One region of the Massilia endophytica genome, then DNA from elsewhere that is predicted to be linked to it. Evidence: predicted binding sites of a transcription regulator. Region 1 holds the regulator's gene; the other holds the start of a gene.

Region 1 (4,271 bases):
AGCTTCGCTGGCGCATGATAGTCGGCGTTCACACTCTTGACCACGAACATGGCGTCATGTTCGGCCAGCAATACCTGCTGGCCAACGCCAATGGCGCGCAGCCATTCGGTCCGCGCGCGTTCGAAGAACTTCAGATAATTAGCGTAATAAACGATGCCGCCCGCGTCCGTATCCTCGTAGTAGACACGAACCTCCCAGGTGAACTCCGAAGCCATTGTTTGATTGCTACAAATGTTGTTGAGCAACATTTTACGCGATTTCGCGCCAAATGTTGCCATTTCTTTGGTACTTATCAAGATAGCCGATCAGTTAATCTGATCGGCGGGCAAACACCAACCTTTGTAACATTCGCTTACGAGTTTCATTCAGGCACCGCCGCGCTTGATGGCGAAGGGCGAGAAGCCCTGGCAGGTGGGCATGAGCTCGATCAGGTTGACATTGATATGGGGCGGCAGGGTGGCGATCCAGTAGGCCGTGTTCGCGATGTCCTCGGCCGTGAGCGGGGTGGTGCCCTCGTAGACCTTGGCCGCGGCCGCGTCGTCGCCCTTGAAGCGCACATTGGAGAACTCCGTGCCCCCGCACAGGCCGGGCGCCAGGTTGGTGGCGCGCACGCCGGTGCCCACCAGGTCGGCGCGCAGGTTGAGGGTGAACTGCTCGACAAAGGCCTTGGTGGCGCCGTAAACATTGCCGCCGGGGTAGGGGTAGTGGCCCGCCACGGAGCCCAGGTTGATGATGGTGCCGCGGCCGCGCGCCACCATGCCGGGCAGGAGGGCGCGCGTCATGGTCACCAGGCCGGTGCAGTTGGTGGCAATCATGGTCTCCCAGTCCTCCAGGGAGGCTTCGTGGGCGCCTTTCAGGCCCAGGGCCAGGCCGGCGTTGTTGATGAGGACGTCCACTTCCGCCCAGCCGGCGGGCAGGGCGGCGACGGCGGCATGGATGGCCGCCTTGTCCGACACATCCAGCGGCACGGCGCGCGCGTTCGGACCCAGTTCGGCGGCCAGGGTCTGCAGGCGGTCCTCGCGGCGGCCCGCGATCAGGACCTTGTGGCCCCCGGCGGCAAACACGCGGGCCATCGCCGCGCCGAAACCGGCGGTGGCGCCGGTGATGAATACGATCATGTCGGGTCCTTCATTGCTAAAGTGAACTGGTCCGATTGTAGCCGAAGCGCCTGGCCGCCGTGCTGGCGGCGCCTGACAATATTTCCATTGGGAAACCTTGCCGGGGCTTCCTTGCTCTGCGATGTGACTTAACTTACAATCTGGGCTCCATTTATGTCTCACGTAACTGGCGAAAAGCGGCTGGTCCGCGAAAGGTGGGCTTCCACCGGGGAACGTGAGATGTCAGATAAGCCGTTCGCCTGGGCAGCCACCGATGGAATTTGCGCGAAGAGGCTGCCTTTGCCGCTCCCGGCGTCCCTCATTCGATCCAATCTGCCAGTCTTACTCATCGGAGTTATTCATGTTCGCTAAAGATCACACCCTCGCCAGCATCGACCCGGAACTGTTCGGCGCCATCCAGAACGAGAACAAGCGCCAGCACGACCATATCGAGCTGATTGCGTCGGAGAACTACACCTCGCCAGCCGTGATGGAAGCCCAGGGCTCCCAGCTCACCAACAAGTACGCCGAAGGCTATCCCGGCAAGCGCTACTACGGCGGCTGCGAATACGTGGACGTGGTGGAACAGCTGGCCATCGACCGCGTCAAGCAGCTCTTCGGCGCGGAAGCGGCGAACGTGCAGCCGAACTCCGGCTCCCAGGCCAACCAGGGCGTGTTCTTCGCCGTGCTGAAGCCTGGCGACACCATCATGGGCATGTCCCTGGCCGAAGGCGGCCACCTGACCCACGGCATGGCGCTGAACATGTCCGGCAAGTGGTTCAATGTGGTGTCCTACGGCCTGACCGCCGAAGAGGACATCGACTACGAGGCCATGGAAAAGCTGGCCCACGAGCGCAAGCCCAAGCTGATCATCGCCGGCGCCTCGGCCTTCTCCAGGAAGATCGACTTCGAGCGCTTCGCCAAAGTGGCCAAGGCCGTGGGCGCCTACTTCATGGTGGACATGGCCCACTACGCCGGCCTGATCGCCGCCGGCCTGTACCCCAACCCGGTGCCGCACGCCGACTTCGTGACCTCGACCACCCACAAGTCCCTGCGCGGCCCGCGCGGCGGCATCATCCTGATGAAGGCCGAGCACGAGAAGATCATCAACTCCGCCATCTTCCCCGGCATCCAGGGCGGCCCCCTGATGCACGTGATCGCGGGCAAGGCCGTGGCCTTCAAGGAAGCCCTGAGCCCCGAGTTCAAGGCCTACCAGCAGCAGGTGGTGAAGAACGCCGACGTGCTGGCCAGGACCCTGATCAAGCGCGGCCTGCGCATCGTGTCCGGCGGCACCGAGTCGCACGTGTTCCTGGTGGACCTGCGCGCCAAGAACCTGACCGGCAAGGAAGCGGAAGCCATCCTGGGTTCGGCCCACATCACCTGCAACAAGAACGGCATCCCGAACGATCCGCAGAAGCCTTTCGTGACCTCGGGCATCCGCCTGGGCAGCCCGGCCATGACCACGCGCGGTTTCGGCGAGGCCGAAGCCGAGCAAGTGGGCAACCTGATCGCCGACGTGCTGGACAACCCGCACGACGCCGCCACCATCGAGCGCGTGAAGGCGGCCGTGAAGGTGCTGGCCGATAAGTTCCCGGTCTACGCTGCCTGATTCATGAAGTGTCCGTTCTGCCAGCATGACGAGATTCACGTCCTCGACACCCGCGTGTCGGAGGAAGGGGACGCGATCCGCCGCCGCCGGCGCTGTGGCAAATGCGACAAGCGCTTCACCACGTATGAGCGCATCGAGCTCTCGATGCCGTATGTGGTGAAGAAGAACGGAAGCCGCACCGAGTATTCCCCCGCCAAGCTGCGCGACAGCCTGATGCTGGCGCTGCGCAAGCGGCCCGTGGCGGCTGCCTCCGTCGATTTGGCGGTGCAGTCGATCGAGGAGAAGCTGCTCACCAGCGGCAAGCGCGAGGTCGATTCCGGCCATATCGGCGAGCTGGTGATGCAGGAGCTGAAGCGCCTGGACAAGGTAGCCTATATCCGCTTTGCCTCCGTCTACAAGAACTTCGAGGACCTGGCCGAATTCCAGGATGCCATCGAGGAGGCGGGGCGCGGCAGCAAGCCGCGCGCCGAGTAAGCCGCCCCGCGTGCGCGCCCGCGCACGTTTGATTTATCTCAACCGTTCAAAAGGCCCCAAGGCTAACGTTCCAGGATAGAGCGTTCGTCCGGAGGGTCTATGCTGCGCGCATCGCAAGCGGGCTTTACATTGCTGGAAGTGCTGATCGCCGTGCTGGTGCTGGCGCTGGGCATGGTGGGCGGCCTGGCCATGCAGCTGCATGCGCTGCGGGCGCGCCATGAATCGGCCCTGCTGTCGAACGCCACGCAGCTGGCGGCGGGCGCGCTGGAACGGCTGCGCGCCAATCCCGGCCAGCAGGCCTCCTATCTCACGCTGGATTTCGACGCCGCCAGCGAACCATCTCCTGCATCCTCTGCCGCCTGTTTCGCGCGCGCCTGTTCCGCCGCCGAACTGGCAGCCATGGACATCGCCGACATCAAGCGCCTGGCTGCCAGCATGCTCCCGCTGGCGCGCATCCGCCTGTGCCGCGACCGCATGGGCTGGCAGGGAGGCCGCTGGCGCTGGCCCTGCAGCGGCGAGAGCGATGCGCCCATCGTCGTGAAAGTGGGCTGGCGCATGCGCCAGCCTGCCGGAGCGGCAGCCGGCGGCGCCGGGCGCGAACATCCCGTGCTGGCCATGCCGCTGGGGAGCCTGCCATGAAGCCGCTGCGCACTCCGCCCGCAGGGCAGGGACTGAGCGCCGCGCCCTATGGTGGCCCGGCGAAGGGCGATGCGCCGGATCGGCAGCCGCCGCCACCACGTTTGCGCCAGCCCGCGCGGATGGGCCCGGCCCGGCTGCTTGCGCCGCGGCGCGAGGGCGGCTTCGGCATGACCGAGATTCTGGTTGCGCTGGCCGTCGGGCTGCTGGTCACGCTCACGGCCAGCGCGATGCTGGTGAGTGCGGGCGGCAATTTCACGCAGCATGCGGCGCACGCCCAGTTGAACGACAACGGCCGCTTCGCGCTGGAGCTGGTTGGGCAGGCGCTGAGGCAGGGCAGCTTCGTCAATCTCGAAACGGACGCATGGCCGGGCGGGAATGGCGAGGCGGCCGTCGCGGGACTGGATGCAGCCAGCCTCGGCCACAGCAGCGCGGGGATCGGCAATCCGCTGGCG
Region 2 (4,271 bases), 2.5 Mb from region 1:
GGCGGTCATCGCCGGTGTTCTTGCGCAGGTCGAGGAATTCCTCGATGTCCATGTGCCAGGTTTCCAGGTAGGCGCAGACGGCGCCCTTGCGCTTGCCGCCCTGGTTCACCGCCACGGCGGTGTCGTTCACCACTTTCAGGAAGGGAACCACGCCTTGCGACTTGCCGTTGGTGCCCTTGATGTGGGCGCCCAGGGCGCGTACCGGGGTCCAGTCGTTACCCAGGCCGCCCGCGAACTTGGCCAGCAGGGCGTTTTCCTTGATGGCGTCGTAGATGCCTTCCAGGTCGTCCGACACGGTGGTCAGGTAGCAGGAGGAGAGCTGGGAGCGCAGCGTGCCGGAGTTGAACAGGGTCGGGGTCGACGACATGAAGTCGAAGGTCGACAGCAGGTTGTAGAACTCGATGGCGCGCGCTTCGCGGTTGTCTTCGTTCAGGGCCAGGCCCATGGCGACGCGCATGTAGAAGGCCTGCGGCATCTCGATACGGATATCGCGCACGTGCAGGAAGTAGCGGTCGTACAGGGTTTGCAGGCCGATGTAGCCGAACTGCAGGTCGCGGTCGGCCACCAGGGCCTTGGACAGCTTGGCCAGGTCGAACTTGGCCAGCTCGGGGTTCAGCAGCTCGTTCTCGATGCCCTTGGCGATATATTTGGGGAAGTACTCGATGTACTCGGCTGCGGCCTTGGCCTGCGGGGTCTCCTTGCCGAAGACTTCCTTGCGGATGGTGTGCAGCAGGATGCGGGCGGTGACCTGGGAGTAGGCTGGGTCCTTTTCCATCAGCGCGCGGGCAGCCAGGATGGCGGACTTGTGCAGCTCTTCGACTGGCACGCCGTCGTACAGGTTCTTCACGGTTTCGGCCAGGATGGCGTCGGCATCGACGTGTTTTTCCAGGCCGGAACAGGCGGCGTTGATCAGGTCGCGCACTTCCTGCATGTTCAGCGGACGGCGCGCGCCGTTCTCGGTGACGTGCAGCTGCGGCTCGGCGATGGCGCCAGCGCCCGCGGCCTCTTTTTTGAGGCGGCGTTCTTCCATGTGCTTGGCGCGGTACAGCACATAAGCGCGCGCCACTTCATGTTCGCCGGAGCGCATCAGGGCCAGTTCCACCTGGTCCTGCACATCTTCGATGTGGAAGGTGCCGCCGGATGGCTGGCGGCGCACCAGCGCGTTGACCACGCTGTTCGTGAGCTGTTCCACCAAGTCGCGGATGCGCGCGGACGCGGCGCCCTGGCCACCATTCACAGCGAGGAAGGCCTTGGTCATGGCGACCGCGATCTTCGACGGTTCGAACGCGACGACCGCGCCGTTACGGCGGATGATGCGGTAGTCGCCCAGCGCGCTGGCCGGCGTCGTCAGGCCGCCGGATGGCGCGCCTGCTGCGCCTGCGAGAGGCGCTGCTGGATTGGTGGTCATGTCTTGAGTAGATTGCATTTCAGCTCCCTGAGAACAGCATGCGAAGGTTTGTAGAGTGCTCTTATTATGCAAAAGCAACTTTTAATGTAAAGCAACTAATACCACTAGATTTAGTGAGGGGTTCTAAGTGACGCACTAATTGTAGTGACGCACCTTACAAGAGACAAGCGGTCCCGGCTAAAAAATTTTGCGTTTTTCTTATTGACTTTTTGGACCTGCGGATAGCTCTAGGCGCTTGGCGAAAGCAAGCACTAACCATCACTTTTTTGCTGCCTTTTTATTGTGCAAGAGACAGCATTTTCGCCACAGCATTACGCCCTTCCGGCGCGCGGGAGCGGCATTATAGTCGATGCGGCGGTCTCGCGTGGACTCAGGAATTGGGGGCCTGGATGTTCAGTTTCTGCATCTGGTAGCGCAGCTGGCGGAAGCTGATGCCCAGCAGCTGGGCGGCCTGGGTGCGGTTGTACTGGGTCTGCACCAGGGCGCGCTGGATGATCTCGCGCTCGACCATTTCCAGGTAGGCCGGCAGGTTGTCCGGCAGGACGGAGAGGTCGGGCAGCGGGGGCATGCGGGTGGATGCCGAAGGCCCGGCGGCGGGCGGCGCTGCGCTGTCGCCGGCGGCGAATGCGGGAGCCGCGTATGCCTCCGCTGGCGCGGCGGCGGACGATGGCGCCGAGGCGGCCGGGGCGTCGGGGGCGTGCGCGGCGACGGCGGCGCCCTTCAGCGACAGGTCGGCGGCATCGATCACGCCGTCGTTCGAATAGGCGAGCGCCCGCTCCAGCACATTCTCCAGCTCCCGCACATTGCCGGGGAAGCTGTAGCCCGCCAGCGCTTCCAGCACGCCGGGACCGAGCTTCGGCTTTTCCCCGCCGCGCGCCAGGCGGGCCAGGATGGCGTCGGTCAGCACCGGCAGGTCGTCCAGGCGCTCGCGCAGGGGCGGCAGCGAGAGCTCGATCACGTTCAGGCGGTAGAACAGGTCCTGCCGGAACCTGCCCTGCTCCACGCAGCGCGCCAGGTCCTGGTGGGTGGCGCTGATGATGCGCACGTCCACCGGTTCCTCGGCCGTTGCGCCGATCTTGCGCACGCGCCGCTCCTGGATGGCGCGCAGCAGCTTCACCTGCATGGCCAGCGGCAGGTCGGCCACCTCGTCCAGCATGAGGGTGCCGCCGTTCGCGGCCTGGAAGAAGCCGTCCCGCTCGTCGGCGGCGCCCGTGAAGGCGCCCTTGCGGTAGCCGAAGAATTCGGCCTCCATCAGGGCCTCGGGAATGGCGCCGCAGTTCACGGCCACGAAGGGCTGGTCCGCACGCGAACTCTGGGCATGGATCTCGCGCGCCGCCACTTCCTTGCCGCTGCCCGATTCGCCGGTGATGGCGATGGGCGCCATGGAGCGGGCCAGGCGGGCGATCTGGGCGCGCAGGGCCTGCATGGCGGCGGAGTCGCCTTTCAGGCGGCTGTCCACCGGCTCTCCGCGCGGGACGGCGGGAGCCGAGGCCGAATCCAGCTTGAGGGCGGACTGCACCATCACGCGCAGCTGGTCCAGCTGCACGGGCTTGCTTACATAGTCGAAGGCCCCGGCCTTCAGCGCGACCACGGCGTTGTCCGCGCTGCCGAAGGCCGTCACCACGGCGATGGGCGTGTTGCGGCCGCTGGCCGACACCTCGCGCACCAGCTCCAGGCCCAGGCCGTCCGGCAGGCGCATATCCGTCAGCACCAGCTGGTAATCCCCCGCCGCGAACAGGCCGCGCGCCTCCTGCAGGGTGGCGGCGCTGTCCACGTCCAGGCCCATCTTGAGCAGGGTGATCTCCAGCAGCTCACGCAGGTCTGCTTCATCGTCGACGACAAGAACGCGGGGAGAACTCATATATATAGTGTGTGGTTGGCTCAGCGCGAAGGCGGCAGTGCAAAAGTGATCACAAAACGGCCGCTGGACTTGCGGCTCCCGTCCGGCTGCACTTCCCGGTCGAAGCGGTATTCGTAGTCCAGCATGGCCTCGTTATTCAAGCACAGTTCCCGCGCCAGATACAGGCCAAGGCCCGTGCCCTTGCTGGAAGTGGTGTAGAAAGGCTCGAAGAGGTGGGCCCTCACCTCGGTGCTGATGCCGGGACCGTCGTCCTGCACGTGCAGCTCCAGCGGCCTGCCCCGCGCCTGCACAACGAAGACGCGGATGCTTTCCGGCTTGCCGCTGGCGTAGCGCACCGCGTTGTTGAGCAGGTTGAGCAGCACCTCCCGCAGATGCAGGGGATCGAAACGCACCGTGTGGCGGGCTACGCCGCCAAGGCAAAGCACTTCCGGCGCCAGGCCATGGGTATCGTCGAACTCCGCCTTCAGCTCGGCCAGGAAGCGCTCCAGCTCCAGGGGCTCGCTGTGGCCTTGCGCCTTGCGCGACAGCTGCAGGATGTCCTCCACCATGCGGTTGACCCGCGCCACATTGTCGCTGATGATCTTCAGCAGGCGCACATGCACCGGCTCCTTCAGGTCCTCGGCCATGAGGGAGGTGGCGTGGCCGATGGCGGACAGGGGATTGCGCACCTCGTGGGCGATGCTTGCCGTGAGCCGCCCCATGGAGGCGAGCTTGAGCTGCTGCGCCTGATTCTCGATGGCCGTCACGTCCTGCAGGAAGATCACGTTGCGCTCCGTGCCCAGGGCCGCCGTATCCGCTGCGGCGAAGCGCACCTTCAGGTGCACGGCCACGTCGCGCCGCGCGCTCCATGCCGCCGTCATCTCCTGCAGCGCGGGATCGTTGAAAGGCTTCACGGTGATGAAGGCGCTGGACTGGGCCGGATTGACGCGCCACTCGTCATAGGCCAGGGCCACCGGCAGCAGCGAGGGATTGTCGCTGAGGCGGAAATCGGCAATGGACTGG

Evidence for each region. The regulator NrdR, encoded in region 1, represses ribonucleotide reductase genes. The targets are predictions, from matches to a motif close to CACNANATNTNGTG.
Region 2: a site for NrdR is predicted at 1,511-1,524, ahead of LSQ66_RS17990 (ribonucleoside-diphosphate reductase subunit alpha). Genes of this name have one in related genera too.

Annotation. Positions count from the first base shown of each region.
Region 1 is NZ_CP088952.1:1,035,415-1,039,685, forward strand. Features, by position in the region: gene ybgC (tol-pal system-associated acyl-CoA thioesterase) at 1-215, opposite strand, end outside; gene LSQ66_RS04760 (SDR family NAD(P)-dependent oxidoreductase) at 366-1,118, opposite strand; ZMP/ZTP riboswitch at 1,271-1,370, shown strand; gene glyA (serine hydroxymethyltransferase) at 1,459-2,706, shown strand; gene nrdR (transcriptional regulator NrdR) at 2,710-3,180, shown strand; gene pilV (type IV pilus modification protein PilV) at 3,280-3,819, shown strand; gene LSQ66_RS04780 (PilW family protein) at 3,816-4,271, shown strand, end outside.
Region 2 is NZ_CP088952.1:3,925,519-3,929,789, forward strand. Features, by position in the region: gene LSQ66_RS17990 (ribonucleoside-diphosphate reductase subunit alpha) at 1-1,426, opposite strand, end outside; gene LSQ66_RS17995 (sigma-54-dependent transcriptional regulator) at 1,779-3,269, opposite strand; gene LSQ66_RS18000 (sensor histidine kinase) at 3,290-4,271, opposite strand, start outside.